Regions from separate parts of the Bacillus mesophilum genome, predicted to be linked through region 1. Evidence: riboswitches for the same ligand, from Rfam matches in the RefSeq annotation. Region 1 holds a riboswitch; each other region holds the start of a gene.
The links. A riboswitch is a leader RNA that binds a small molecule or an ion and turns the genes downstream of it on or off. The one in region 1 is predicted to bind S-adenosylmethionine.

Region 1 (10,188 bases):
AACGCATCGGATTGTGGTTCCGACATTCGTGGGTTCGATTCCCATCAGTCGCCCCATATATTTTATTGGGCTATAGCCAAGCGGTAAGGCAATGGACTTTGACTCCATCATGCGTAGGTTCGAATCCTGCTAGCCCAGCCATTCGCGGAAGTAGTTCAGTGGTAGAACACCACCTTGCCAAGGTGGGGGTCGCGGGTTCGAATCCCGTCTTCCGCTCCAATTATTTATGGCGGCATAGCCAAGTGGTAAGGCATGGGTCTGCAAAACCCTGATCACCGGTTCAAATCCGGTTGCCGCCTCCATAATTGTTCAGAAACGCCGGGGTGGCGGAACTGGCAGACGCACAGGACTTAAAATCCTGCGGTAGGTGACTACCGTACCGGTTCGATTCCGGTCCTCGGCACTTTTAGAAGTGCCATTTAATATTTTATATGCCGGTGTGGCGGAATTGGCAGACGCGCACGACTCAAAATCGTGTTCCTTCTGGAGTGTCGGTTCGACCCCGACCACCGGTATCATTTAGTTGATATTGAATCGTTAATATAAAATCAAGCTCATAATCCTAGAAACTACAAGGATCATGAGCTTTTTTTTTCTAACTATTCATAGTGATTGATATAAAATCATTTCATTCTCCACAATATTAAAACTCCCACCAAAAAACACATAGACAAAGCCATCTCTGACTCTGTCTACTTTACTATTCTCAATATACCCTCAGCTCTAAGAACAAGACTCAAACAACTCAATTCTCTCCCAATGCACATCAGTTAACTCTTTCTCCAGTTCATCTCTTTGCAATTTAATTTCCTTCAAAGTAGCTTTCACAAGGTCATACATTTCTTCTGTCTGTGACATGGCATCGTTAATTTTTCCATGGACCATCCAATCGACAACGATACCATCAAAGAAGTAATCGGCAACAGTAAGCATATTGCCGATATCGTAATCATGGTCAAAATGCTTTTTAAGATCCAGCAGCTCTTCTCGAAATTGTCGGAGGGTGTGCTGGGCATCATGGATGAGATCCTGGGCGCTATTGTAGCGGCTATGTTTTACAAAAGTAGAAATAGTGCCGCCGCCGAACATATCAAAGGTCGACCAATTATGTGCAGATTCTAATTCGTCCAGTGCCTCATCTAACTGATGTTTTGCTTTTTGTCCGACTTCAATTGCTTCATTGTACTCCTTTAAGCCTGCAAACAACTCTGCTTCTTTTTCTGAAAGGGTGTATAATTGGTCGTTCCAAAATGAATCAGTATCGCGGATTAACTGTTCTTTTTCTTTTATAATTGCTTCGTATTCCACATCAGCATTTGCTACAGATGTAAGCTCCATTTCAAACTTTCTTATCTCATCTTCCATGTCAGCGATGGTTTCCATCGCTTCCTTATACTTAAGCTTCATAGCTGCAATTAGCTGTTCTTCTTGATCAATCTTCTCAAGTTTTTTACCAATTAAAGAATAAAAAATATTGGCAAGGGTGAAGGATTCAAAACGGCTAACATCTTCCTTTTTCTCTTCTAACATATGCATATACATGTCCCGTTTTTGTATTTCTAACTGTAAATCGGCCTTTAAGCGTTCCAAATGATCCTCATACTTCTCTTTTTTCCTCAAATCATCCTTCACAATGAGTAACTTTTCATTTAGCTCAGTAAACATTTGCGCTCCCCCTATACAGCTCTTTATTGTATATACGGAACTGGCAGAATAAGGTTTCAAATTTGCAGGGAACTTTGCACTATTCGGATATAGTTACTAAAAGGCAATACTGAAAGCGTAGATGATATAGCGGTCATACGCTTTTCCGCCACTTTATGGTAAGTGCGGTGCTGTGAGAGAGGCGAAAAGTCTCTAATAGTATCATTTTAAAAAGAACAAAACTGTCAATTTAGTATTTTTAGATTTATATATAATTATTAGAACAATCAAAAAAACACTTGACCTCCATTTAATTTATCGCTAAACTAAGTCCATCGCATATATACTATTAACAACTTAATAATATTTCTTATCCAGAGAGGTGGAGGGACTGGCCCTATGATACCTCGGCAACAGACAATTTGTACTGTGCCAATTCCAGCAAGCAATGCTTGATAGATAAGAAGAGTAGGTTTTATTTATTTTAAAGTAAAGATCTCTTCTGATATCAGAAGGGATCTTTTTTTGGGGTTTGTATGAAGAGTAGAAAACCAGAAACATTTTTACTAAGAAAAATTCATTATGAAAAGGAGATACAATCATGAGTAATTCTTTTGATGCGGATTTCGCGGTTGTTGGTTTAGGTTCAATGGGGAGTTTTGCTTTTTGGCAGCTTGCAAAAAGAAATGAGAAGGTAATTGGGTTCGAACAATTTAAGCCAGGGCATGATCAAGGTGCTGGGCATGGGGAAACAAGAATTTTTCGGACGGCTTATGGAGAAGGTGTAGATTATGTTCCATTACTGCAGGAAGCACGTACGCTTTGGCGGGAATTAGAAGCTGAAACCAATGTGGAGCTATACACCGAAAATGGAGGAACGATGTTTGGCCCAGCAGGTGATGCTTTTATTGAAACGGTTGAAGAAAGTGTGCATACATATAATCTTCCGCATAAAGCGTTGAGTGTGGAAGAAGCTAGGAACGAATTTTCTCAGATACAGTTTAAGGACGATCAAAAGGTCATATATGAAGAATTTGCTGGATATGTTCGCCCGGAATTAGCGATTGAAACAGCGGTAAAGCGTGGAGAGGAACTGGGAGGCAAAGTCTATTCAGATACAGCAGTAACCTCAATTGAGCATGATAAGGATGGTGTAACTATTTCCACTGGAGAACAGGAATTTAGAGTGAAAAAGGTGATTGTATCTGCTGGCGGATGGACGAATAGTCTTTTACCTCAGCTTAATTTTCCTCTTAAGTTAGAGCGTCAGGTTTTGGTTTGGTATGATGCGAAAAATCCTGAGCAGTTTACTTCTGATGTATTCCCAATCTTTTCAAGAGTAGTGGATGGAGTAGGTTTTTATGGTTTTCCAAGTCTTGATGGAAAAACAGTGAAAGTGGCCATTCATCATGGTGGAGGAGATCTCATTGATCATCCAAGTGAAGTTGATCGGGAAATCCACGAAAAAGATGTGGAGCCTGTGACGAGACTTGTGAAGGAATACCTGCCGAATCTTATACCTGCACCTGTTAAAGTGAAGACGTGCTTCTATACAAATACACCGGATGAGCATTTTATTCTTGGAGAAGCACCAGGGTTATCAAATGTTATTCTGCTTGGACCAATGGCAGGACATGGGTTTAAATTCGCACCGGTTATCGGGAAAATAGGTGCAGAATTAGCTGTTGGTGAAACTCCCGAGTTAGCAATCGAAATTTTTAGTCCGAATCGATTTAAATAATCATACATCTTATGAGGAAAGAAGGAAAATATGGTGAAAAACAAACTTATGGTTTTAATACTTATTTTAACAGCAATACTTGCAGCATGTGCATCAGAAAGCAGCCCTGGTGATAATGTTGTAAAGGTTGGAACCACTTCTGCAGAAGCGCCAACGTGGGAGCTTGTAAAGGATCTGGCGGCTGAAGAAGATATTGAAATTGAAATCATTAATTTTAATGATTATGTACAGCCGAATCTCACATTAGATAGCGGTGAAATTGACCTAAATGCCTTTCAGACGATTGTTTATTTTGATAGCTTTGTCGAGGATAGAAACCTGGATTTAGCTGCAATTGGAACTACTTCTATATGGCCAATGGGAATTTACTCTAATAGAATTCAGGATGTCAGCGAATTGCAAGAAGGGGACCAGGTTATTATTCCCAAGGATCCTACAAACCTAGGAAGAGCACTTTCACTTCTGGAAAAAGCTGAATTGATCCAACTCAAAGAAGGTTTTGATGGTACCGGGGGAGTAGAAAATGTAGTAGAAAACCCTAAGAACTTAGAAATTATTCCTGTCGATGCAGGACAAACTCCACGCGGTTTAGATGACGCAGCTATTTCCATTATAAATTCGGATATGGCCATCAACTCAGGGCTAAATCCTACGAATGATCCTATCTTTAGAGAGGATTCAAGTAATAAAGCATACATCAATATTATAGCAGCTCAAACAGAGAACAAAGATGATGAGGTTCTAAATAGAATCGTAGAAATCTATCATACGGATGAAGTATCAAGTTTTATTGAAGAAGAATTTGGAGGGGCTGCACTTCCGGTTAAAGAACCTATTTCGTTTTTAGATGATTACGAACAAAATTGATTTAGACACTAGCCTGCTAAAGGTTGCAAAAGGCGTGGGAAAAGAAATAGGGTAATAAAAAAGTGGCGCATCAGATTGATGTGTCTATTTTTTTGACTTCAGAAAGAAATGAATGGCATAAAATATTCACACTTATCAATAATAACAAAGAGTATGCCACCATTTTGAAAGGAGGAGGTTTTATGAGAAAGTTATTAGTAATGAGTTTTATTTTTATCAGTTTATTAAGCATGCTGGCTGGTACATCCAGTGCTTATGCTAAACCCCAGGATCAGTGTATGAGTCAATCCCAGGTGAACTTCGAAAATGAATTCAGAAGACTTTGGATTGATCATGTACTGTGGACAAGTAATTATATTACAAGTGCTACAACAGCTGAAGCGGAGGATCAGCAGCAGGTGCTTACTAGACTTCTGAAGAATCAGGAGGACATTGGGAATGCAATAAAGCCAGTGTATGGAGAGGAAGCGGGGAACAAGCTTACAAGTTTGCTTAAGGAGCATATTGAAATTGCGGGAAAGATTGTAGATGCAGCTAAAAGCGGAAACACAAACTTGGTCAATCAGCTAAACAAAGAGTGGTATAGAAATGCAGATGATCTAGCCGTTTTTCTCAGCAGTGCTAATCCCAACTTGAAAAAAGAAGACCTTAAGAAAATGCTTGATATGCATCTGCAATTAGTAACCAACGATTTAACTGCTAGCTTAACAAAAGATTGGGATGCTAGAATCGCTTCAATTGATGAAGGCATTTCACATATTATTCTAATGGCAGATACTATTTCAGATGCAGTAGTAAAGCAATTCCCTGATCAATTTAAAAAATAAAGAATATTATCTAAAGAACTTGAACTGCATCACAATTATTAGACATCTAACAATTGAAGGAGCAGTTTTTCTATGATGAATTTTATTTGAGTGAGTTGCATTTAATTTGTATTCCGTACCTTTTTCAAATGGAATCGCTTAATGAATTGTATCATTGACCTTATTAAAAAGGGTGAGCTCCCTATTATGAAAAGCCAAAGGAGTGAATCCCATCCTCACAAGAAATATCGTAAGTGCTTCCATTTCTGGCACCATATATAGTATTGATCCATTCTTAAAGAGGCTTCATAAAACATTTAGATGGAAGAATGCCGTTATTAGTTTGGTGATCCCCGTTCTGACATTCCCTTTACTTTTTGGTTTAAGTAGTGTGATTGAAATGCTAAAATGGTAAAAGTGAGAAGTTGTTTAGTGGATGAAGAAGTGTAATCTAAGACTATATAAAAAGGGTGATGGTTTTGTCATAACTCATTGAGTCACTCTCAAATCAATAACCCATCAAATTGTAAAACCTGCGCTTCTCACACTCCGAGAAGCGTTTTTATACAGTTACTGAAAACAAAATCTAAAATACCCCCACAACCCGTTACATTCACATAAACATCCCCGAACTTTCTTTCATATTCTATAGTAATGAAAGGAGGACAAGCATGAACAACAAATATTTCACCCAAGAGAATAAAGGCAATCCTGCTGCAAACGCTCATGAATCAAAGCGTTTCAAGATACAAAGTAATAAGAGAAGTCATTCTTACAAAGAAGCCGGAATCATCCATAGAATCGGGATGGATTATGTAGATTTGCTGCAGAGTGATTATAGTGTTGTTAGGGTGTTAACGAGACGAATTAAGAAGATTCATTGGGTCGATCATCATTGCCGAAACAAATGCCTGGATCATGTGGATTTTGAGAAGGCATGCAGAGGCAGAGACCATGATCTGAACTGTTCTAATTGCAGCCGGCATCACCGAGATTGCCGCTGTGGTAAGAAACACAAAAATTATTCCGATTTCGATAAAATATCAAGGGAATATGATCGTCACGATGGGTACTGCGCTCATTGCGGCCGACATCAGCAAGATTGTCATTGTGGTATGGGCTCTAGGGAAAAGTTCATAGATTCCTATCTGGATTTACACTGTTCCCATTGCCGCAGAGACCATGATAACTGTCATTGCGGCAAGCAGTTCCATCGCATCAAGGATTCTGTTATTCCTTACTGTGATGACCGGATTCATTTGCGGTTAGCTGGATTGACGGATAGCTTTCAATACAAGCTATTCAAGCATAAAGGCTGTAAAGTTGTCCTGGAGCTGGATTTATCGGATACTTTTGATTAACTCAAAAAAGGAAGGTGCCATGTGAGGTTCCTTCCTTTTAAACGTCCCATTTCATTTACGGTTTACTCTACAATTATAAGCTTTGCCCTTCCGTCTTTATTTCTCCAGCTCAATCAAACAAATATTCTCAAAGTCGATCCATTGTTCTTCATCGTATTTTTTGAGAAGCAGGTCACTCTCCTCTACTTTTTCCAAGGTGCCATCCTGTTCAAATTTGTCTGTTTCAGTTTGAATGTAGGCGTAATAACCAACGTAGCTTTCAAGAAGCATGCTAAGTTTTAAGCCGAAAAATATGTTCAGCAAATAAGGGCTCCGTGTAACGATTTCACCGAAATGAAATGTCAGGTTTCTTCTCAGGCATGGGTTGATGCAGAGCAGTTCTTGTTCATCGTCATCATCCATTTTTTTGCTTCTGTCCATATTGTATATGGACAGAAGCCTCCACGTTGGAAGGATGGTGATATTGTTGGTATCTGCATTTTCAATAATAATAAAATCATTTCCTGCGTCCAGGAAGTATCCGCAGACTTCTTCCTTTTTTTCCTTGCAGCTATAATAGACGGTTACGAATTGGTTTCTGAAGGAACGAAGGCTTACTTGAAGTGCTCTGGCATTCGCTTCGTCGTCATCATCCTCAGCAGAAAGGGCAAGCAGGAGCTCATTCGCAAGTGTAATGCATCTTTCTATTTCCACAAGTTCTTTCTGTGGAAAGGAACTGAAGGGGGAAGTGAATTTTGGCTGTGGAAGCGTTTTTGGACAATCTTTAGGCACACAAAAATCATCATCCTTTACTCCCGCAGGCACCATCTCTGGACAGCGAAATGGTGTTTTTCCATGTATGAACTCTTCTTCTAAGCATTCAATCTCATCCCAAACCCTTACATTCCTCAGTTCTTTAACAGCAGTTTTTCTCTTTTTATAAGCTGAAATGGTCAACAACCTCCTTTTATCTGTACATATACCTAATGTATGGATCTTCACTGAATTATGGTTGGGCAAATGACTAAGGCAGGTGCATTTCTAAATGAAACTGTAAAAATATACATATTGGTTATAGTCCAAGCTTTTAGGAACATAACCATTACAAACAGGAAATTTGGAGGAGACTGGAGCCATGGGGCATTTAGGGTTTTTGTTATATGGAAACCTTGTACTGATCTTATTGCTGTATTTATATCTTTATAAAATTCGTAAACTCATCGGTTTTCAGCTGGGGATGAATATTTCCATGCTGGCAGGCGGTTTTGGTGCGATTGCCACAGGAGTGATCCTCATTTATCAGTTTCCATTAAAATTTGTCATGATAACGATGATTACAGCGATAATCGGCATGATGATTGGCGGCCTTTTTGGTGCACTTTTTGATTATCAGACTCTGTTGACTGGTTATATAAATGGTTTAATGATGGGCATTATGGCACCGATGGTAGGCGCAGCTGCCAACACTAGCATTCTCTTTCTATTTTTTATTGAAGCGGTCTTCCTGCTTTCTCTCCTGCTTGTTTTTCTTTCTGCTAAAAATACATAAGTAAGGAGTTTTGAATGTGGAATTATCCCCTCTATTTATTATGCTGTTTCTTGTAAATGGTCTTATGGGATTTTTCTTTTATTTTGTCATGTATAAAAAAAGAAAGCTATTTGCGGACCGCTTTGGAATGGTAATGGCCGCGGCAGGCAGCAGTATCTTCTGCATGAACTTGGCCATGCTTCTTCACTTCATTTTTCCTTTTGAAATTGGCGTGCTGGCGATCCTATCAACTGCGATCGGCGGCGGGATTGGATTACTTTACGGTGCACTCGTCCGCTTTCAGTCCTTATTGGCTGGCTTCTCCCATGGCAGCATTGGCTCCATCATGGGAACGATGGTTGGTGCGGTAGTGGAAAATCCAGCATTATGCGGATTGCCTGCTGCTTATTTTAACGACGTGGAGAACAATATGATTCTATTTGGTTTATTTGGCACTGGTTTGGTATTTTCCACATTTGGTTTGTTATTTTACTCCTTGCGAGTATAAATAATATAGATATTTGAAAGGAGAGGAGGCTAAATGGAGAACGGACAGGAGTCAAAAAAAAGAATTCATTTAAATGAATATATAGAAAGATTGCTAGAGCAAAGGAAGCATGAAGTCAGAAAGAAGGACCCTATTAATGAACTGAATGAACGAAAAGGAGAGGGGCTTACATCTCCTTCAACGATGACGACAACAGAAGAAACACGTTTATTGTTGGAATATATAGATCGAGCAAACATCTTTCATCTATTGGAGAACAATGAAAAACGCGGAAAGTCGTTAAAGCTAAGAAAATTTTTTAAGTCAAAGCGCAATCAGCAGGTAGAGATTTACTCTGCCATCGGAACTGAATCTCATTACAAGGAGGGAAAAGTCAGTACGGTTGGGCGTGATTTTGTCATGCTGACGAATTTAAAGGAACGAGTGTGGATTCCTTATTCTTCTATTCAGTCGGCTAATATTGTCTATGGAATTCCGAACTATTCTAATACGCATCAGCATTATCTCTATGACAATAATCTGCGTACAAAGCTTCTGCGCCAATTTGGAGAAACAGTTTCAAAACGTGATCTTCTAAAGCAGCAATTTATTGAAGAAACCTTAAAGACAAATTTAAACACCTGGAAGGACACATGGGTGAATGTCTGGATCGGCAGTGATGTCAAAAAGCTTGGTAAGATTATTGATTCTGAAGACAAATTAATCATTGCGTTTATGGGAAAAAAAGAAGAAATTCATTTTAATGAGATACGTTATATTGAGACCATTCGGTTGTTAAGCGTATTTACTTATGGCTTTAAAAATTATTATAAAAAGTAGGACAACGGGGGAGGAAGTCATATGACGAGTGAGAAGAATCCGCGCAGCAGCAGTGAAGAACTGGATGACCGTTTTTTCAGAGAGTTATTGGCCCTAAAAGGAACAAGCATCTTAGTTGTAACTGAATCTGATCAGCTCAATTTATTTGGGCAAACCTTTCGTCCAATTTTTTGCGGGGAAATCATTGATGTACAGCAAGGTCATCTGACTCTGTTTCCAGTCAATATTAAAATAATAAATGCCCCACAATTTATTTTTCCCACACCATTAAGCATTCCATTTGAGAAAATTGCTCACTTTACACCTGACTTTGACTGTGATGAAAGAATTCCACTAACGTAAGGAGGGACCTGATAGATGAGTCATGAAAATAGTATAGCAGGAATAAATTTTCCAACTGTCAATGTCATCCATGATCAGGCGCTGGTTGAGGCATTTGTGGAGGGAATTGGCAAAAATATCTTTATCTTAACGCCATCCTATCCATTTGTGTTTATCGGAAAACTTGTAGATGTGATTGAGGATCAGGCAGTGGTGGATGTGAAGGTTACCTCGATATCGGAGCTGGAGAATCGGCAATGGTTCATTCATATTCATCAGATTGAAGTTTACTATATTCAGCAAAAAGGCATGCCGCGAATTCCTGAGTTAAAGACTAACTACTGAGTCATCAAGGGGGAAGGGTATGAAACGTAAATTTCATGTTGTGGCGATTTCGATTCGGATTGTGCTCAACAACTTTGGTGACTACAACCGAAATGGCATCATGTACGTCTTAAAGGAAAATGAACAAAAGGTGAAGGATTTAGTTAAGAAAAATCCTTTTACACCAGTAGATCTGGTGCAGCCGCTTTGTATCCGGGCCAATGTGGGAGACGAAGTGGAAATTTTATTTGAAAATCAGATCCATTACGCAACAGGCATGCATTTTCAGG
Region 2 (10,188 bases), on a different contig from region 1:
GTAAAAGAATGGCTCCATATTTAAATAGAAATTGTATGCTCTTTTCTTTCATCTGATCGCTCTTCCCTTCCCCCGCTGGCATACAGCAGCACTTTTTCCTGTGTTGCTGCTGACCGTGAAAATTCCTTCACAAATGCCCCATCATACATGACGAGAACACGATCACAGATGGCCAGTAATTCATGAATTTCGCTGGAAAAATAAATGACCCCTTTGCCTTCCTCAGCAAGCTGATGAATCAAACTAAAAATTTCTCCTTTTGCCCCAATATCGACACCTTTAGTAGGCTCATCAAATAAATAGACTTCAGCCTGAACAGACATCCATTTCCCAATTGCAATTTTTTGCTGATTGCCTCCGCTCAAATGGTGTAATCGTGTTTCTGTGCTGCCTGTTTTCACATTTAATGCAGATATTACAGAGCTGGCAAATGCTGATTCTTTCGCTCTCTGTAATATTGAGCCTTTTGAAAATCTTTTTAGATTTGGAAAAGTAGTATTTATACTAAGTGACTCTTGTATAAACAGTCCTTCCTTCCGGCGCTCCTCTGGTACAAGCACAATTCCTGATGTGATCGCATCGTGCGGATGTGTGATATTCAATTTCCTGCCTGACTTTCTTAATATTCCGGTCTTTATAGGTGATGCACCTGCTATCGCTTTGGCCAGCTCTGATTTCCCAGCACCAACTAAACCTGCTATTCCTAAAACTTCACCTTTTGAAACAGTAAAAGACAAATCCCGAAGCTTTCTTCCATCAGAGATTTTTTCCGCTTCAAGCAAACAATCTCCAATTGACTTTTCCTTTGCCTCTACAAATTGTTCTAACACTTTACCAAGCATAGCTTCAACTACCTGCTGTTGAGACATCGTTTTTGTTTGTCCAGAGGTTATATTCCTGCCTTCCTTCATGACTGTTATCCGATCACTGATCTTAAACACTTCCGGCAATCGGTGCGAAATATAAATACAGCCTACTCCTTGTTCTTTTAAATGAGAGATGATTTGAAATAAACGATCTGCTTCGAAGACAGATAAGGGAGCAGTCGGCTCATCAAAAATAATGATCTTTGCTTGTGAAATCATAGCCCTTGCAATTAACACCAGCTGTTTTTCAGCCAGTGAAAGCTCGAATGCCTGCCGCTCAACATCAATTGTATCTGCTTGCAGCTGTGTTAAAACCAGCTTTGCTTCTTTATGCAGCTTCTTTTTCGAAACCCATAAACTCTTATCAGCTGCGAAAGTATCCAGCAAGATATTTTCTGCAACAGATAAATCAGGAACAATGGCAGTATCTACTTCCTGATACACACAAAAGACACCATGGTCTTTCGCAGATTTAGGATGTTTAAAAACAACAGCTTGGTTATGCAGTAAAATGTCCCCAGCATCAGGCTCATATACACCAGACAAGATTTTCATCAGAGTGCTTTTACCCGCTCCATTAGCACCTAGGAGTGCATGAACCTCACCCTTTCTCAAATCAAAGGAGGCTTTATCTAAAGCTTTTGATTTTCCGAAGGATTTCTCAATATGATTCATTCTCAGTATTTGTTCATTTGCCAAAGTATTCACCTCTGCATGTAAGGAGCTGTCTACATGTTCATTTCATAGACAGCTCAGAATTAAATAGAAAGATAATTTGTTACTATTTATTTGCCCTCCAGTTCTTTAAGATCAGCAGTGTAGCCTTGATCACTTACTCCCCAGCCATCAATATACTCGTGCAGTTCCTCAGTTGTAATAGAATGATCAGGCAGTTTGCTTTTTTCAACAAATACAGGATCTAAAATGATTTTGTCTTCTGGAGATTCTCCATTGATTTTCTGATATAAATACCGGACTTGAATACGTCCAATATCCTTTGGATCAACAGCTGCTGTTGCAGCCCAAGGGCTATTTTCTGCTTGAATCATCTGCAGGTCCTCATCACTCATATCGATGCCATAAACCTTAATATCCGTTCGTCCAGCCTGTTCAAGCGCACGAACTGCTCCTTTGGCAAATTCATCCCACGCAGCCCACACTGCAGTAATATCTCCTTCATTTGGAAACTGCTTTAATATTGCTTCCATTTGTGATTGAGTATCGAGCGCTGTATTGGCAGTTGCAGCTCCAAAAGATGCAACTTCTTTAATGTCCGGGTTGCTTTGCATAAATTGTTCATAAGCAATTTGCCGGCGTTCCATTGGAGCAAAGCCTGCTACCCATATTTTTACGATATTCGCCTTTCCTCCAGCATCTTCTGCAAGCTTATTTAATGTCATTTCAGCCATTTGCTCATCACCCTGCTGTAAGACAGGAACTCCCTCAACCTCTACGTCAGCATCAAAAACGACTACAGGAATATCTGCTTCCTCTGCCTTTTCAATGCCTGCAGTCAGGGCTTCTTTCGTACCGTGATCAATTAAAATCCCATCAAATTTTTGGTTGATTGCTGCATCCAAATTTGAAGCCATTTTTGCCAAATCACCTTCAGAAGTAAAAACGGTCACATCTCCTCCGAATTTTTCTGCCTGCTCTTTTACACCTTCAATGTATTGAGCAGAAAAGGTTCCTAAATTAATTTGCATAATGAGAGCTATTTTTTTATTAGCTAAAGGATGCTCTTTTTGATCTGCAGAAGCCTCTCCTCCTGCAGGCTCACTTGCACTTTCCCCTTTGGGCTGACACCCTGTTAATAAGACAAGTAGTGAAATAATCGTTATAAACACCAGTGTTAAAGGTTTTTTCATCGTGATACTTCCTCTCCAATTTGATCACCAAGCGTATTATGAATGTTTTTTTGATAATCAGGATAGATAATTCCTTTTTCTGTTATAATCCCTGTTATGTATTCATTAGGGGTCACATCAAATGCAGGGTTATATACCAGCGTTCCCTGTGGCGCAATTCTGCTTTCACCAATATGAGTTATTTCTTTCTCATCTCTTTCTTCAATTGGAATCTGTGTACCCTCTGCAAAATTTAAGTCAAAAGTTGATGAGGGCGCAGCAATAAAGAACGGGATTTTAAAAGCTTTGGCTAATATAGCCAATCCCAAAGTTCCGATTTTATTGGCACTGTCACCATTAGCTGCTATACGATCAGCACCTGTAATGATTGCCTGAACTCCTTTTGCCTGAATCGTGTGAGCAGCCATGCCATCGGTAATTAATGTTACCTCTACACCTGATTGCTGAAGCTCCCAAACCGTTAGACGGGATCCTTGAAATATCGGCCTGGTTTCACATGCATAAACATGAAACTCCTTGCCAATTTCTGCGCCTAAATGAAAAGGTGCCAGTGCTGTCCCATATTTTGCTGTGGCAATAGAACCTGCATTGCAAATGGTCATAACATTTCTGTAATCACCAAGTACAGCCAGTGCATATTCACCAATCTTCCGGCAATGTTCCTCATCCTCTTTGTGAATAGCTATTGCTTCAGATAAAAGGATCGCCTTTGCTTCCTCCACTGTTTTCACAGTCTCTGCTTTTTCCATTAGTCTTTCAAGAGCCCAAAATAAATTCACAGCAGTTGGCCGGGAACCTGCTAAGTAAATATATTGATCATGAAGCTCCTGTTGAAAGTCCTCTAAATTATCTGCTGAGGATTGACTTGCTCCGATTGCCAAACCATAGGCAGCTGTGATTCCGATAGCAGGTGCTCCTCGAACCTTTAAACTGACAATCGCATCAAAAGCAGCTTCTATATTGTCTAAATGTATATATTCAATAACATGCGGCAGCTTTTGCTGATTTAAAATGGTTAGCTGATCTTCATTCCAAAGAATAGAAACTGGAACTGTCATGATATATCCTCCTCCAGTCTGCCAATGAGATCTGTAATAGAAGTCCATTCACTTCTGTTTAAGATGAGTGCCGTCCCAAGTTCAATGGCCCTTTTCTTTAACAAAATTCTCTGATCTTTAGGCTCAATTCCATCCAGGTCTTTTACATGAGATAGTCCGATCGTTCTGCGAATCAGTTCACAGCCAGCGAAGCCTAGAGTATCCTTGAAAACTTTTTGTAAAAAATCCTCTTTCACTCCCTCTGTTTTCGAAAAAGGTTCAATATTATGACTTTCCCATAATTCAGAAAATGTCGAATAAAAAACATCCCAGGTCGTTTTTATGTGAGTATGAATTTTTTCTCTTTTTACACCTGTTCTGACAATAGACTGAAATAGTAAGTTGCCGATAAATTGGCCGACATCAAAACCAATAGGACCATAAAAAGCAAATTCCGGATCAATGACCTTTGTTTCTGTAGGACCTGCAAAAATACTGCCAGTATGCAAATCTCCATGTAAAAGGGATTCTGCTTCTGTTACAAATGACCTTTTCAATTTAGCTGCTTCAACCTTTAGGTCTGTGTTTTTCCAAAGTTCATAAACTAGTTCAGCAAGCTCCGGTTCATAATCATTCGAATCATGGTTAAAGAATGGATCTGTAAAAACCAAGTCCTCCGTGATTTTGCATAGTTCCGGGTTAGAAAATTGTGCTGCAAGGCGTTTTTTTTCAAAAGGATGAAGTGCAAAATCAGAGGTTAAAAAAAGTGTCTTTGCTAAATATTCTCCAATATCTTTTGATAGATTAGGATACTCAGCTCCGTTGATCAGACCAGTTCTAGCTATTTCCAAATGTGATAAATCCTCTATAACGGTAACAGCTAAATGTTCATCTGCTGCAAACACTTTTGGAACTAGATGAGGCACATATTCACCATGTTTTATTAAAGCGTTGGCTTCGATCGTTGACCGCTTGATTGTCAGCGGCCAGCTTTCTCCTACAACTTTTGCATATGGAAGTGCCTGTTTAATAATGACACTTGTGCCTGTTATCCTATCACTAATCTTGAAAACCAAATTTAAGTTTCCATCACCTATTTCACTGCAAGATAACGATGCGTGTTCAGGAAAAAGGTTCAGTTCTTTAGCTAAATTAATTGCTGTATCCTCTGTTAAGCTTTCGTATGATTGTTTTGCTAATATGGCCATGCCGCCACTCCTCTCAATATAATTGCTGAGTTATACGAAGCCGGCATTTTTATATGAGCAAAATTAAAAATGCCTCCTTCATCAGAAAGAGGCAATCGAAATTATCTATCGCCTCTTATCTCTCAGAAAGAATTCTCTCTGAATGGAATTAGCACCGTGCCCTCTGGCGCGATTTAACTGCGCCTCGTCTCACAACGATATTACGGTCGGTTGCTGGGCTTCATCGGGCCAAATTTCCCTCCGCCAGCTCTGGATAAGAGTATAAATTACATATTCAAGTTGTTTACTTGAGGAAAATGTTAGCATCACTTTTCTGAATATGTCAAATGTTTTTTTAATTCCTTCAAGGTTAAACATGTTTAATAAATGCATTGAAAATTGATTCTTTTTTTTAAGCTGCATCCTCCGTAATATAGTTTTTAAGCAGTAATACCCTATAAGGCCAAGTGTCTTTCAATTTATTCACAAGAATAAATTCAATTTTCAATCGTATATTCTAATAACCTTAATTTACAAAATTCATAATTGACAGAATGAATGACTGATGTAATAATACGGGATATATTCAGTCAATTTATAAAATTTCATTTTCTTATCAAGAGCAGGTGGAGGGACGAGCCCGATGATACCCGGCAACCGATCCAAATGAATTGGACACGGTGCTAATTCTTGCAGCAAAAGCTGGAAGATAAGAAGCTGTTAATACCTTTATTAACCTCTTCTTATTTGAAGAGGTTTTTTGCTGTTTAACTATTATCCCGTGCTGTGCAAAACCCTATAATCAAAGTGTTTAGGAGTGATTTAAATGAGTGAAATCATTGCAACCTATCAAATATACGGAAAGCCCGGAAAACTGGAATCTAAACTTGAAAGTATTGCCCTTGGGTTAACTGTAGGATCATGGACAGATCTCCACGCTGTTGATCAGGAACAGTTAAGAAAACATAAAGGCAGAGTTGTGTCAGTAAAAGAATTCTTTGATGATGAGCATCCTTCCCGCTTTGGCGAAGTAAGGGCAGAAGGGAAAATTGCTTATCCTTCCGCCAACTTTACTGCTGATTTGCCTGCCATTTTAACAACTGTTTTTGGCAAGCTCTCTTTAGACGGAGAAATAAAACTTTTGGACCTTGAATTTGATTCAGATATCACAGCTCACTTTCCTGGTCCCCGCTTTGGAATTTCCCAGATAAGAGAGTCGATTGAAGTATTTGATCGGCCACTCGTCATGAGTATTTTTAAAGGAGTTATTGGCCGGAATTTACCTTTTTTAAATGAACAGCTGAAAAATCAAGCATTAGGCGGAGTAGATCTTGTAAAAGATGATGAAATCTTATTTGAGAACGAGCTTACTCCTTTTGATAAACGCATTGTGTCATCTAGAGAAATTTTACAGAATGTTTACGAAGAAACTGGACACCGAACTCTATATGCAGTCAACTTAACCGGGCGGACATCTAAGCTGCGTGACCAAGCCAGAAGGGCAAAGGAGCTCGGGGCAGATGCACTTCTTTTTAATGTTCATACATATGGGCTGGATGTTCTCCATGAATTAGCTGAAGACGATGAAATTGCTTTGCCGTTTATGGCTCACCCTGCGTTTAGCGGAGCATTCATTTCTTCAGACTTCTATGGATTATCAAGTTCATTAGCGCTTGGAAAACTTGTCCGCTATGCAGGTGCAGATTTTTCCTTATTCCCTTCCCCATATGGAAGTGTTGCAATGCCTCGAAATGAAACCTTAAGGATCGCTCAGGCATTGCGGGAGGAATCTGCCTTGGCTGCAGCATTTCCAGTACCATCTGCGGGCATTCATCCCGGTTTAGTGCCTAAGCTAATCAAGGATTTTGGAACAGATTGCATCATCAATGCCGGCGGTGGAGTACACGGCCATCCCCATGGCGCCATTGGAGGAGGTAAAGCATTCCGGCAAGCTGTAGACGCAGTTTTAAATGGCATTACACTCGAGGAAGCAGCATCTCAGCATAAAGAATTAAAATCAGCTTTAGACTTATGGGGAGTTGAATGAAGGTGAATCCAATTATATTTTGCGATTTTGACGGCACAATTACGGAAAGCGACAATATAATTTTGATTATGGAAAAATTCGCTTCTGTTGAAGCGAATGAAATCAAGAATGCCATCTTAAATGAGGATCTATCCATCCAGGAAGGTGTCAAACAATTATTTTCACTGCTGCCCTCCTCTCTTAAAGATGAAATTATTTCTTATGTGTTAGAAAATGCAAAAATTCGTGATGGTTTTAATGAATTTATTTCATTTACTCAAAAACACGAAATTCCGTTATACATTGTCAGCGGGGGAATTGATTTCTTCCTACATCCAGTATTAGAACCATATGGACCTTTTGAGAACATATTTTGCAATCATGCAGATTTTTCGGGTGAAAAGATTAATATCGTTTATCCTTATTCATGTGATGATATATGTTCTTCCCAAGGATGCGGATGCTGCAAGCCATCGATTATTCGTTCATTTTCAGATAAAGACATGGAAACAATCGTGATCGGAGATTCAATTACCGATTTGCAGGCAGCAAAGTTAGCACACCATGTATTTGCCAGAGACTTTCTTATAAAAAAATGTGAACAATATGACATTCCTTACCAGTCATTCCATAACTTCTATGACATTATCAATAAATTAGAAGAAATGATTGAGGTAAAAATATGAATCTAAATGAACAAAAGTGGAATGAATTAGCAGACATAAAAGATGAATTAGCTCAAAGAGATTGGTTCATGGGCACAAGCGGGAATTTAGCAATAAAAGTAAGTGACACTTCTTCGCATTTTTATGTAACTGCAAGCGGTAAAGATAAAAGACAAAGAACGAATGAAGACTTTTTACTGGTCAATTTAGAAGGTCTGCCAGTTGAAGATACAAACTTAAAACCTTCTGCAGAAACATTGCTCCATTCTGCCATATACAGTCAAAGTAAGGCCGGCTGCAGCCTGCACGTGCATACTGTGGCTAACAATGTAATCTCAGAACTTTATGGAGATACCGGTCAAGTAAAATTTCAGGATCAAGAGCTAATTAAGGCTTTTGATTTATGGGAAGAAGATGCTGTACTTACCATTCCTATTATCAAAAACTATGCCTCGATCCCGCGTTTAGCTGAAGCTTTTAAGGAACATATATACAGTGATAAAGGCGCTGTTCTAATCCGTAATCATGGCATCACGGTTTGGGGCAGGACTGGATTTGAGGCAAAAAAATTACTGGAAGCAAGTGAATTTTTATTTCAATATAAATTAAAAGTTTTACAATTGACGGGAGGAAAAAATTAATGGCTACTATTCATTTTCAAAATTCAGAGGAAGTTATTTTAGAGCAAGCTGAGGTTGCAGCATTTTTAGAAAGTCAGGAAGTTATCTATGAAAATTGGAACATGGCTAAACTGGATGGTGAATTGCATGAAAAGTTCACTCTATCAGATGATGATAAAAAGTCGATCCTCGGCGCCTTTCATGATGAAATTAAAGAGATTTCTGAAAAACGGGGATATAAAGCTGCGGACATCATTTCACTATCTGAAAATACTCCAAATTTAGATGAGCTGTTAACAAATTTTCAGAGAGAGCATCATCATACAGATGATGAAGTTCGTTTTATTGTGAGTGGCCATGGGGTCTTTGTTATTCAGGGAAAAGACAGCCGATTTTTTGAAGTCCATTTAAATCCTGGTGATTTGATTTCTGTTCCTGAAAATACTAGACATTATTTCACGTTAGCTGATGATCGGAAGGTAGTTGCAATCAGGCTTTTCATTACCCAGGAAGGCTGGGTGCCAGTTTATGAGAAAGACGAAGCAAAAGCTTAAGTGATAAAACAAAAACCAACAGGCCCAATTTGGTCTGTTGGTTTTTACTGTTAATTATCATGAAAATACTTCAACAGGTTTGCCTAACGCCCACTTTCGAATCGCTTTGGCAACTCCATCATGATTATGATGTTCTGTTACTGCATCTGCTGTTTGCTTAAGTATCTCTTGAGCATTGCCCATTGCTACACCCCAGCCGGATTCTTTAATCATGGCAATATCATTTAAACTATCCCCGCATGCCATGACATTGTCAATGGAAACGCCCAGTTTTTCACAAACAGCCTTTATCCCCATCGCTTTGTTGATTCCGAGTGCATTTACTTCTAAATTGGTTAAGCTTGAATTTGTTATTTCAAGAGCACCTTTTTTGGATAATTGTATTTTTATTTCTTCTCTAATTTGGTCATCCTCAATTTCAAAGCCAAATTTCAGCCAATTAATTTCTAACAGGTTATCAGGCATTTCATTATGCCAAACCCCTTCACAGCCAATTGCCCAAAACTTTGTGCTGTGTGTTTTGGATAATTCCCACATCCATTGAACTAATTCAGCATCTACATTATTTCTTTGTACCAGTTCTCCAGACGGCCCCCAAATTTCACTGCCATTCACCGTTACTAAATAGGAATTCAGCTCCAGTGATTTTGCGTATTCATTGCAGGATAATTTAGATCTTCCAGTACTCAGGATAATATGTATCCCTTTTTTCTTTGCTTCTGCTATGGCAGCCCTATTTTCAGAAGAAACTTCTCCATCACTATTTAGCAGTGTACCATCCATATCAAGGGCGATTAATTTAATTTCTGGTGTGTTTTTCGAACCCAACATGTATTATCATACCTCCCTTTTCTACAACCATTATAAAAGGAAAGGTCAACATTTTTCTAAGAATCAGCTTTTTTTTACATTATTTACAAAAAGTTCAGAAAAGAATAATATAAAATTTACATATCTTCCTCATTTTCCTCTTTAAAAAGCTCAAGTAAAAAGCGATCGCGATTATCCAAGAAATACTTTGTTATTTGAAAATGATCAGTTTCTTCATAGGCAACCTTCCTAATTTCCCCCTCATCAAAACTAAAAATATCTGCATCTGGATACCCCAGAAGAATGGGTGAATGTGTCGCAATAATAAATTGACAATCTTCTCTTTTAGTTAAATCATGTATAATTCGCAAAAATGCCAGCTGCCGTGCAGGTGATAAAGCTGCTTCTGGCTCATCTAATAAATAGAGCGCCTCTCCATTAAAACGATGGTGAAATAAGGTTAAGAACGATTCGCCATGTGATTGATGATGAAGAGATTTTCCTCCATATTGGTTATATATCAGTGGATCCTCTTTTGCTAACTGATCAATATGT
Region 3 (10,188 bases), on a different contig from region 1:
GGCCTAATGGATCTGCTGTTGGAACCTGAGTTAAATCAATTCCTTTTTCTCTGGCCATTTTTCTAGCAGCAGGTGAAGCAATCGGACGCTGTTTACTGGATGCTGAAGCAGGTTCTTCAGCTTTTTCTGCAGCAGCAGGTGCCTTTTGCTCTTCTTTCTGCTGTACAGCCGGTGCTTCGTCTGCTTTTGATGCAGGAGGTGCAGGCGCTTCTCCGCCTTCGCTAACAACAGCAATCGTTTCCCCAACATTTACTGTGTCGCCTTCTTGTGCTTTTAACTCTGATAATACACCGCTGTATTCTGAGATGATTTCCACATTAACCTTATCTGTCTCAAGCTCAACGATATAATCCCCTTTGTTTATTGCATCACCTGGCTGTTTTAACCATTGTGCAACCGTACCTTCCGTAATCGATTCTGCTAATTCAGGAACTTTAATTTCTGCCACCTTAATTTCCTCCCTTATTGCTTACGTGTTAATGCTTCTTCGATTATTCTCGCTTGATCCATTTTATGCACATTTGGATCTCCCTCAGCAGGTGATGATCTCCGGCGTCTGCCTATGTAACTTACAGCGGATCCTTTAGGTGCGATCTCATTTAGACGAGGTTCAATAAATGTCCATGCCCCCATATTTTTAGGCTCTTCCTGAACCCAAATGATTTCTTGAAGGTTTGGATAGCGACTCATAATTTCTTTTATTTTTGTTAAAGGGAATGGATAGATTTCTTCAACACGTAAAACATGAAGCCAATCCATATCCTCTTTTTTACTCAGGCTTTCAGCCAGATCAATCGACATTTTTCCTGTTGCTAGAACGATTCTTGTTACAGCTTCATGATTTTCGCCTAGACCGTTTTGTTCAATAACAGGCTTAAATTCACCTTCACTCAACTCGATGCCATTTGAAGCAACAAGTGGATTACGAAGCAAACTCTTTGGCGACATGATAACGAGAGGACGAACTTCCTCTTTATTTAAAATAGCCGCTTGTCTTCTTAAGATATGGAAGTATTGAGCTGAAGAAGACAGATTGGCAACAGTCCAGTTATTTTCAGCAGCTAAAGTTAAGAAACGCTCTAATCTTGCACTTGAATGCTCTGGTCCCTGACCTTCATATCCGTGAGGCAGTAGCATAACAAGACCTGATTTCTGCCCCCATTTTGCACGGCCAGCAGCAATAAATTGATCAAACATCACTTGAGCTGAGTTGGCAAAATCTCCATATTGCGCTTCCCACAATACAAGTGTTTCAGGTGCAAAAACATTGTATCCATATTCAAAACCAAGGACAGCCATTTCAGATAATGGACTATTATGGATGGCAAAGGAAGCATTAGCAGACTTTAGCTTATGCAATGGTGAATATGCTTTTCCTGTTGTATGATCATGCAGGACAACATTTCGCTGTGCGAAAGTTCCGCGTTCTGAATCCTGTCCAGTTAAACGAATTGGCGTTCCATCTGCGAGGATGGAAGCATAAGCAAGTGTCTCCGCTAATCCCCAATCAATCTTTCCATGTCCTTCTAAGGCATCTGTACGGCGTTTTAAAATTTTACCCAGCTTGTCAAACACTTTAAAATCCTCAGGCCATGTCAGCAATTCTTCATTCATTTGTTTCAATTTATCAATTGAAACCGCTGTAGAAATAAAAGGAAGCTCTTTATCAACAAATTCAGGAGGATTCATATCCTCGATTTGCACTGTTTTCTTTTTGGCTGGCACTTTTTCATACGCAGCTGTCAGTTTTGCCAGTACTTCGTCTTGAATTCCCTTTACTTCTCCTTCTGAAAGGGAGGATTCTTCTAGAAGCTGTTTTCCATAAAGCTCTTTAACCGTTGGTCTCTGATGGATAATGTTATACATCAACGGATTCGTTGTCATAGGTTCATCCATTTCATTGTGGCCAAAACGGCGATAGCCAATTAAATCGATTAAAAAGTCCTTCTGGAATTTAGCACGGTATTCACATGCCAATCTGGCTGCTGATACAACAGCTTCAGGATCATCTGCATTCACATGAAGAATCGGGATCTCATACCCTTTTGCTAAATCACTCGCATATCTTGTTGAACGTGAATCACGTGATTCTGTTGTAAACCCGATTGTGTTGTTTGCAATTAGATGAATAGACCCGCCTGTATCATACCCTGTCAATTGACCAAGATTTAACGTTTCAGCAACTACACCTTGTCCCGGGAAGGCAGCGTCTCCATGTATAATAATGGACAATGCACTGCTGTGATTTACTTCAGGATAACCAGATGCAGAGCGATCATCCTGAGAAGCTCTTGTGTAACCTTCCACTACAGCTCCTACAAATTCAAGGTGACTTGGATTGTTTGCCAAAGTCAGCCGTGCAACTGTTGTATTCTCAGCTTTAATTTGCTTATCAAGTCCAAGATGATATTTTACATCTCCAGTCCAGCCATAGCTTATGCCAATTGAACCTTCTGAAGGAACTAAATCTTTATTTGGCGCATGCTGAAATTCTGCGAAAATCATTTCATATGGTTTACCTAGAACATGTGCCAGAACGTTCAGACGTCCCCGATGGGCCATGCCAATATTGATTGTTTTGGCACCGTCACCTACTGATTCCGAAACAATTTCATCAAGCAGGGGCACCATTGTATCCAAACCTTCTACTGAAAAACGTTTCTGACCAACAAAGGTGCGATGAAGAAACTTCTCAAATTCTTCTACCTCTGTTAAACGCTTATAAACCTTTACTTTCTCTTCTTTTAAAAGGGAAGCCCTTACACTATTGCTTTCAACCTTGCGGCGAAGCCATTCTTTTTCACTGGCATCGTATACATGGTTAAACTCAAAAGCGATTGATCCCATATAAACTGATTTTAAGTAGTCAATAGCTTCTTTGCCATTTCGAAGCGGGATTTGTGCATCTGTGCATATAACATGTGCAGGCACATTTATCAAATCATTTTCTGTTAAACCGTATGTGTTTAGATCAAATAACGTTTCTTCAACCGGACGGTCATTTAGTGGATAAATCTTCGCACCTAAGTGACCATATGAGCGAATATTGTCAGCAAGTTTAATAGCAGCCAGACTCTTTTCCAATTGCCCAGCACTTACTGCAAGCTCTGTGTTTTGTGCAGGTTGAGATAACGTTCCAGTTTCCTGGAATGGTGATCCATTTTCTTCAAAAAACATTCTCATTTCATCGTCTACTGATTGTGGATCTTCTAAGAATTTTTCATAAAGCTCAATTACATAGCCGAGGTTTGGGCCGTGAAAACCAAGACCAAATGGCCCTTCGCCATTAGATGGCTTTTTCATGGAAAATTACCTCCATAACTCTTTTTAAATGTTTTTTATATAATATTAAAATTTTATCCTCATTAAATGGTATTCAGAAACTCCATTTTAAAAAACACGGAAAAGATTATGAATAATATTATTTTTCAGAGGATAAAACGTTTCCATAGCCATTTTAACACGTTAAAGGCGTAGATACAAAGATAAAAACACGAAAATAGTGGAAAATAAAATATTATTTATTAGAAAAATACTTATATTGAGAAAATGAATTGTCATTCGGTTTTATTTGCATATATTTATAAATATGAAAACTTATGGTATACCCTAAAACAAAGAAAACTTGCCAATGGGCAAGCATAAAAATAACGTATTCTGCCTTCAAAAGAATGAAGCTCTGTTCTCATTCCTTTTAAGGCGACTTTACACAGAATTAAATGCTATTTTCCAGCTTAGCACATTTCTACTAAATAAAGAGGCTCTACTTTTTTCTGTACAGACCTGGCAGTCTCTATGATTGATCTTGAATTCCCAGGATCATCAATATGACCGCTGCACATGAAACACTGATTCTGTTTGCATTGATGAGTAACTTCAATCCCATCTTCTGTAGCAATAACCATTGGATCATCCTCACCCATTAATTCCGTAGCATGAAAATGAATTTGCATGTAAAAGCCTCCATCCTTTCTTTAAGCACCAATTTTTTGCGTATAAAACTATGTGACATAAAAAAACCTATGTTTAATTATAGTATAAAAATTCAGATTTTTACAGGCGTTAAGGTTCAATTTCTACTATATTTTTCCGTATAAAATACGCTTGTAATGATAAAATAATCTATATATATGAAATAGGAGGAACATCAGTGAATATTGGGCGTGCCATTGAAATATCTTCTGCTGCAGAAACCTTTAACATTACTTATATGGATGAGCCAGTCATTATCCAACATGTAGATGAACACACTAAAACGGCTAGGATCTATTATAAGAAAGAACCCGAGCGTGAACATGAAGTTCCAGTACTTTATTTAATTGAAGAATGAGAAGTTAAAACAATTCTTGCTGCCTCTTGAGAGAAGGCTTTGGCGAGGCATTGGAGAAACTTTCTTTCCTTTGTTCCCTCCAGGTGTAAGGCCTCTATATCAGTTGCAGCTGGTTTTCATTCAAACAACAGAAGTAACCCGAAAGATTAGACAGCCTTTTATGAAGACTCCTGCTAATCCTTCGGGTTATTTATTGTTTTTCTTAAAGTAAAACCTATTGCTTTACCTTGAATTTACAGGTTTACATAATAATATTATTGTTGAGTTTTTGTTACTTGAATGTTTTTTAATTTATTCGTTTTTTGATCTATTCTAATTTTTATTACAATTCCAAATTCCTCTTGTCCTTTTTTCGCCCACAATTTAAATTGCTCTATTGCCGTCTCACCTTCATTAGTTCGACCATCATAGCGGTAATCGACTATTTGAGCGTCGGGAAATTTTTGTTTCGCAGTTTGCATGGCAAGTCTTCCCCACTGTGCGTAGCCATCTTGAACCGCTACGAATTGATGTGATAACGGCTCTGCAGAGTAAATATTTGAAGAAAAAATTAATGAAAAAATCAGAAATAGACTATTTGCTAATATCATGTTGTTCTGCCTTTCTCAAATGCTCTATTTTAGCACGTTCTCTTTCTTCATCCACTAGTATATAAGCGATTTGTTCCTCTAATAAATGATGCAATATGTCCTTATCTTCCATATGATTGTCTTTCATCTTAAACCTCCAAACCTTTTTATATTCAGTTTGAAGTTAGCTCTGTTTTTTTATGCACATCATTAAAAATTATTTATGAACCTACTTGAATTATTTAAAAATGTTTTTAATCTGCGAATTGGTGAAATAGATATATATGAACAAAGTGGAGATGATCATTTATGCCTGATATTTATAAATGCAAAAACTTTAGCAAGACAGGAAAAATTCAGCTTCCCAGTAAATGGCGGAAAGAGTTTGGCCTGCTGCCCGGCAAGCTTGCTGAACTTACGTATGCAAAGAAACAGGTGGTTATTCAAAAAGCACGGTCAGGTACAACAAATAATAAAAGAATTATTACCGAAGGCGGGGCAATATATATTCCAAAAGAACTGCAGCTGCTGCTCAATGTTGATTGTGAGCATGAATATTGTCTATTCATTGATGCAATAAATGAAACATTTATATTGCGAGTTCTTGATGCTGACTAATTCGGCTAAGCTCCAGCAGCTTTAATAATAAAAAAGCAAAACGGTTCTTTATCAAAAAAAACGCACTCATTCAATATCTCCATTACGAGATTGAATAGTGCTGAACTTAATATGTAAGCTGATTTTCGCTGCAATTACTGCTGTCTTTCACCCAATTTTTATTGAGGATAAAAAAAGGGGCTTAACAAATTCTCTTTCCGATCAATTTTGACAATGATATACAAAAGTTTGTCCATTCCTTAGGATAAGAATCGTTACCTTTCATTTTGTATATCTTCCCTTTCGTTATAAGCTTTACATCCCAATAAGTATCTTCCAGCCTCAAACCATCGTCTTCATAAAATTCTAACCAGTTCCATATCCGATAACGATACATTTGCCTTTTGAACGAAGCAAGATTACCTGCTCTTTTAGGAAGCCTTTTGGTATTAGAATGTCTGCTTAAATGCCACTCAAAATAATGAAAATGATGTTGGACAAAATCTATATTTATTTTATACCAAGGACCCGGATGGCCGCCTAAAGAAACGCGCAATCGAATGGGGTCTTTATTAGGATCAATCATAATAGAACCGTCTTGGACTTTGAACAAATCTTTCTTACGAGTAATTATTGCTTCAACGTCAGCTATTTGTACGGTTTCTCCTCCATCACCTTTTTCATTCTTTTCATTTATCTCATCACATAATGCAGGCATTGTTATGGGACCTTTATTGTCTATGATATCTAATATTGTATCGAACATACTCAAAACTCTCCCCCCAAAGCACTCCTTGGTAAATAACTTAATACTATCTTACCTTTTTTTTCTTATGATAAAACCAAAACCTCTTATGGATATTTTACGCATTTGTTAGAAAAGCTAACACTGGGAGGTGTTACAATGGATAACAAAAACTTCGGGAATAATAAGCTGCCGTCGTTCACGAAGCTGGATGATCGGATAATTGCTAAGCATTCTTCAAGTCCATCTCTAGTCATTCGCATGAATCTAGACGAAGAAAACTCCACAGAAAAAAATCCTTATTTTAATGGTTCAAATGAAAAGGAAATTAAAGAATATTTCGAGGAATAAGAAATAGAATAAAAGGGATCGTATTGTGATATCCGGAAAGTTTATCACTTGCTATTTCATAATAAAAATTATATTATTTCAAAAAACGTTTGACATCTATGATTTAATGCGTTAAATTAATAATCAAGTTTTAACAAAACAAAATACGAACACACTTCTTATCAAGAGAGGTTGAGGGACTGGCCCTATGACACCTCGGCAGCGGAATCTAATTCTGTGCCAACTCCAGCAAGCACGGCTTGAAAGATAAGAAGAGGTCATGACGTTTATTATTTATTGCCCTCTTCTTATTTTAGAAGAGGGTTTTTATTTTAACTAAATAACATTCTTATCTAGAGAGGCGGAGGGACTGGCCCTATGACACCTCGGCAGCGGCTTCCATATGAAGTTTGTGCCAAATCCAGCAAGCTGAAGAGCTTGAAAGATAAGGAGAACGAATTGCAGTATTTTTTTGCAGGTCTCCTTCTTTCTTTCAAGAAGGAGACTTTTTTATTGTAAAGGAGTTAAGGCGCTTGCGCTTCTCTTAAGAAACACAACTGGAAATGGAGATGAAAAGTTTGATTGAATTTCAGCAGCTCAGAAAGGTATACGAAAGTGGCGGACAGCAGGTTGCTGCGCTTAACGGTATCGACCTAAAAATCAATAAAGGAGAAATATTTGGGGTGATCGGTTTTAGCGGTGCAGGTAAAAGCTCGCTCATTCGCTGTGTGAACCTGCTTGAACGTCCGACATCTGGTCATGTCATTGTAGATGGACACGACCTTACTTCCCTATCTGTCAAAGAGGTCAGAAAAGTTAAAAAGAATATCGGGATGATTTTTCAGCATTTTAATCTATTAAACTCTAAAACTGTTTTTGCCAATGTCGCAATGCCGCTTACATTAGTGAATACACCTAAGGAACAGATCAAGAAACGTGTTGAAGAGCTGCTAGAGTTTGTGGGTCTAGCTGACAAAGCAGATAATTACCCTGACCAGCTCTCTGGAGGACAGAAACAGCGAATTGGTATTGCGAGAGCCTTAGCAACCCAGCCTTCCATATTGCTTTGTGACGAAGCAACATCTGCATTGGACCCGCAGACAACAAGCTCTATTTTGCAGCTTTTGAAAAAAATAAATAAAGAATACAACATTACTATTTTAATCATTACCCATGAAATGTCTGTTATTAGAGAAATATGTGATCGGGTTGCCGTCATTGAAGCCGGAAAAATTATTGAGGAAGGAACTGTTTTTGACGTCTTCTCTTCTCCAACAACATCAACAGCAAGAAATTTCGTCAGCACGGTCATGAATGACCAGCTTCCTGAATCGATCAAGGAACTGATTCAGCAGCACGCCGGCATGCAAAAAATCTTCCGCATTAACTTTGTCGGAAACAAAGCTGGACAGCCGCTATTATCGGAAATTTCCAAGAAGTTTGATATTCATATTAATGTCCTTTTTGGCAATATTACAGAATTGCAGGGAACTCCGTTTGGCAACTTAATTGTAGAGTTCCAAGGTGACGAAAAAGAAATTGCCCGCACCTTAACTTATATCCAAGAAAAGGATATCAGCATTAAGGAGGTGAATGAACATGCTAGCTAATACAGATCAAATTATCGAAGCTCTGATTGAAACGATTCAAATGGTCACTTTTTCTCTTTTGTTTTCGACCCTGCTTGGACTGCCGCTTGGAATCTTGCTGGTTGTCACGAGAAAAGGTCATCTGCTTCAAAACTTGCCTGTCTTTAATATTTTAAATGGAATCATTAATATTTTCCGTTCAGTACCATTCATTATTTTATTGGTTGCGCTCATTCCTGTCACAAGACTGATTGTTGGCACATCCATTGGAACAGCAGCAGCAATCGTACCTCTTGTCTTTTATGCTGGGCCATATATTGCGAGATTGGTAGAGAACTCTTTATTGGAGGTAGACCCAGGGGTTCTTGAAGCTGCTGAAGCAATGGGCGCTACTCCATGGCAGGTCATTTCTAAGTTTCTGCTACCCGAGGCGCTAAGCTCCCTCGTCCTTGCGCTCACCATCGCAACCATCGGGCTTGTAGGGGCAACAGCAATGGCAGGAGCAGTTGGCGCCGGCGGTATTGGCGATTTAGCCATTACATATGGATATCAGCGTTTTGATGAAATTACAATGATGATCACGGTAGCCATTCTTGTGGTCATTGTGCAAGGGTTACAAAGCTTAGGGAATTTTACAGCTAAAAAAATTAGACGAAGATAATTTAGGAGGAAACACAACATGAAAAAACTTATACTATCAAGCATATTATTAGCATTTGCAGGATTTGCAGCAGGCTGCTCCAGCGACAGTTCGGAAACGGTAAAAATAGGAATTAGCGGCACAGATACAAGAACCTGGGATTTTATTGCTGAAAAAGCTGAGAAGGAAGGCATTGACATCGAAATCGTGTCATTCTCTGATTACGTAGCACCAAACACAGCACTTGCAGAAAATGAATTGGATTTAAATGCATTCCAAACGGTTGCCTACTTTGATGTTTTTATTGAAGAGCATAATTTAGACCTTGTTCCTATTGCTACAACGGTTCTGGCTCCGATGGGTATCTATTCTGACCAATATGAAGATGTTAACGATATTCCTGATGGTGCTAAAATTGCAATCCCAAATGATGCATCGAACCAAGGGCGTGCATTAATGCTCCTTGAAGATGCCGGACTAATCGGACTGCCAGAAGATTTTGATTCTAACGGCAACTTAACTCAAGTAACCGAAAACCCTAAAAACCTTGAATTGGTTGAAATGGTTCCTGCTCAAACTCCAAGAGCATTGCCAGATGTAGCTGCATCTCTTATTAACAATGGAATTGCACGTGATGCAGGACTTACTCCATTGACTGATGCCATCTACCATGAAAGCGAAACGGCAACACCTTACATTAATATTATTGCTGCCAACGAAGAAGACAAAGATAACGAAACCTATAAAAGAATTGCCGAACTTTACCAGGAAGAAGATACTGCAGAATTTATTAAAGAAGAATACGATGGCAACTTAATCCCTACATTTGTTCCACTTAGCAACATTGGCTGGTAAACCGTCACTTTAAAAATTCATGGAGGTTTTTGCTTAGCAAGAACCTCCTCTATTATAAGGAGGAAATATAATGAGCACATCTACACAATCAGCAGCTGTTTTAAAAGAGAAAATTATTCAAAATGTCGAAGACAACAAATCTGTTTACATTGAAACAAGTCATAAAATTCACGAGAACCCGGAAATTGGAAACGAGGAATTCTTTGCCTCTTCCCTTCTGACTGAACTGCTTGAAAAAGAAGGTTTCGCTGTAGAAAAGGCCGTTGCAGGACATGAAACTTCTTTTGTCGCACGCAAAAAAGGCAGCAAACCTGGACCCTCAATCGCATTTTTAGCTGAATATGATGCTCTTCCAGGGATTGGTCATGCATGCGGGCACAATATTATTGGCACGACAAGTACAGCTGCAGCAATTGCATTAAGCAAAGTGATTGAAGAAACTGGCGGTGAAGCTGTTGTATTTGGAACACCTGCTGAAGAAGGCGGACCTAACGGCAGTGCGAAAGGAAGCTTTGTAAAACATAATCTAACAG

Region 2: another riboswitch for S-adenosylmethionine. It lies ahead of mtnK (S-methyl-5-thioribose kinase); the one in region 1 lies ahead of solA (N-methyl-L-tryptophan oxidase).
Region 3: another riboswitch for S-adenosylmethionine. It lies ahead of F7732_RS20330 (methionine ABC transporter ATP-binding protein); the one in region 1 lies ahead of solA (N-methyl-L-tryptophan oxidase).

The regions. Positions count from the first base shown of each region.
Region 1 is NZ_WBOT01000005.1:252,053-262,240, reverse strand. It holds tRNA gene F7732_RS16695 (tRNA-His) at 1-56, shown strand, start outside; tRNA gene F7732_RS16690 (tRNA-Gln) at 67-141, shown strand; tRNA gene F7732_RS16685 (tRNA-Gly) at 145-219, shown strand; tRNA gene F7732_RS16680 (tRNA-Cys) at 229-302, shown strand; tRNA gene F7732_RS16675 (tRNA-Leu) at 318-403, shown strand; tRNA gene F7732_RS16670 (tRNA-Leu) at 434-515, shown strand; gene F7732_RS16665 (hypothetical protein) at 724-1,665, opposite strand; SAM riboswitch class I at 2,012-2,110, shown strand; gene solA (N-methyl-L-tryptophan oxidase) at 2,246-3,385, shown strand; gene F7732_RS16655 (MetQ/NlpA family ABC transporter substrate-binding protein) at 3,416-4,252, shown strand; gene F7732_RS16650 (glycosyltransferase) at 4,435-5,079, shown strand; gene F7732_RS16645 (hypothetical protein) at 5,730-6,419, shown strand; gene F7732_RS16640 (hypothetical protein) at 6,516-7,358, opposite strand; gene F7732_RS16635 (hypothetical protein) at 7,534-7,947, shown strand; gene F7732_RS16630 (hypothetical protein) at 7,964-8,434, shown strand; gene F7732_RS16625 (hypothetical protein) at 8,468-9,253, shown strand; gene F7732_RS16620 (hypothetical protein) at 9,275-9,595, shown strand; gene F7732_RS16615 (hypothetical protein) at 9,611-9,919, shown strand; gene F7732_RS16610 (multicopper oxidase domain-containing protein) at 9,939-10,188, shown strand, end outside.
Region 2 is NZ_WBOT01000010.1:67,034-77,221, forward strand. It holds gene F7732_RS20485 (ABC transporter permease) at 1-52, opposite strand, end outside; gene F7732_RS20490 (sugar ABC transporter ATP-binding protein) at 21-1,565, opposite strand; gene F7732_RS20495 (sugar ABC transporter substrate-binding protein) at 1,652-2,734, opposite strand; gene mtnA (S-methyl-5-thioribose-1-phosphate isomerase) at 2,731-3,792, opposite strand; gene mtnK (S-methyl-5-thioribose kinase) at 3,789-4,979, opposite strand; SAM riboswitch class I at 5,092-5,239, opposite strand; SAM riboswitch class I at 5,569-5,674, shown strand; gene F7732_RS20510 (2,3-diketo-5-methylthiopentyl-1-phosphate enolase) at 5,785-7,005, shown strand; gene F7732_RS20515 (2-hydroxy-3-keto-5-methylthiopentenyl-1-phosphate phosphatase) at 7,008-7,670, shown strand; gene F7732_RS20520 (methylthioribulose 1-phosphate dehydratase) at 7,667-8,290, shown strand; gene F7732_RS20525 (cupin domain-containing protein) at 8,290-8,823, shown strand; gene F7732_RS20530 (Cof-type HAD-IIB family hydrolase) at 8,881-9,654, opposite strand; gene F7732_RS20535 (AAA family ATPase) at 9,771-10,188, opposite strand, start outside.
Region 3 is NZ_WBOT01000010.1:28,218-38,405, forward strand. It holds gene odhB (2-oxoglutarate dehydrogenase complex dihydrolipoyllysine-residue succinyltransferase) at 1-448, opposite strand, end outside; gene F7732_RS20295 (2-oxoglutarate dehydrogenase E1 component) at 463-3,303, opposite strand; gene F7732_RS20300 (hypothetical protein) at 3,735-3,953, opposite strand; gene F7732_RS20305 (H-type small acid-soluble spore protein) at 4,151-4,330, shown strand; gene F7732_RS20310 (DUF3889 domain-containing protein) at 4,585-4,920, opposite strand; gene F7732_RS22885 (hypothetical protein) at 4,904-5,047, opposite strand; gene F7732_RS20315 (hypothetical protein) at 5,209-5,517, shown strand; gene F7732_RS20320 (hypothetical protein) at 5,699-6,268, opposite strand; gene F7732_RS20325 (hypothetical protein) at 6,401-6,592, shown strand; SAM riboswitch class I at 6,748-6,845, shown strand; SAM riboswitch class I at 6,918-7,023, shown strand; gene F7732_RS20330 (methionine ABC transporter ATP-binding protein) at 7,150-8,181, shown strand; gene F7732_RS20335 (methionine ABC transporter permease) at 8,171-8,821, shown strand; gene F7732_RS20340 (MetQ/NlpA family ABC transporter substrate-binding protein) at 8,840-9,655, shown strand; gene F7732_RS20345 (M20 family metallopeptidase) at 9,726-10,188, shown strand, end outside.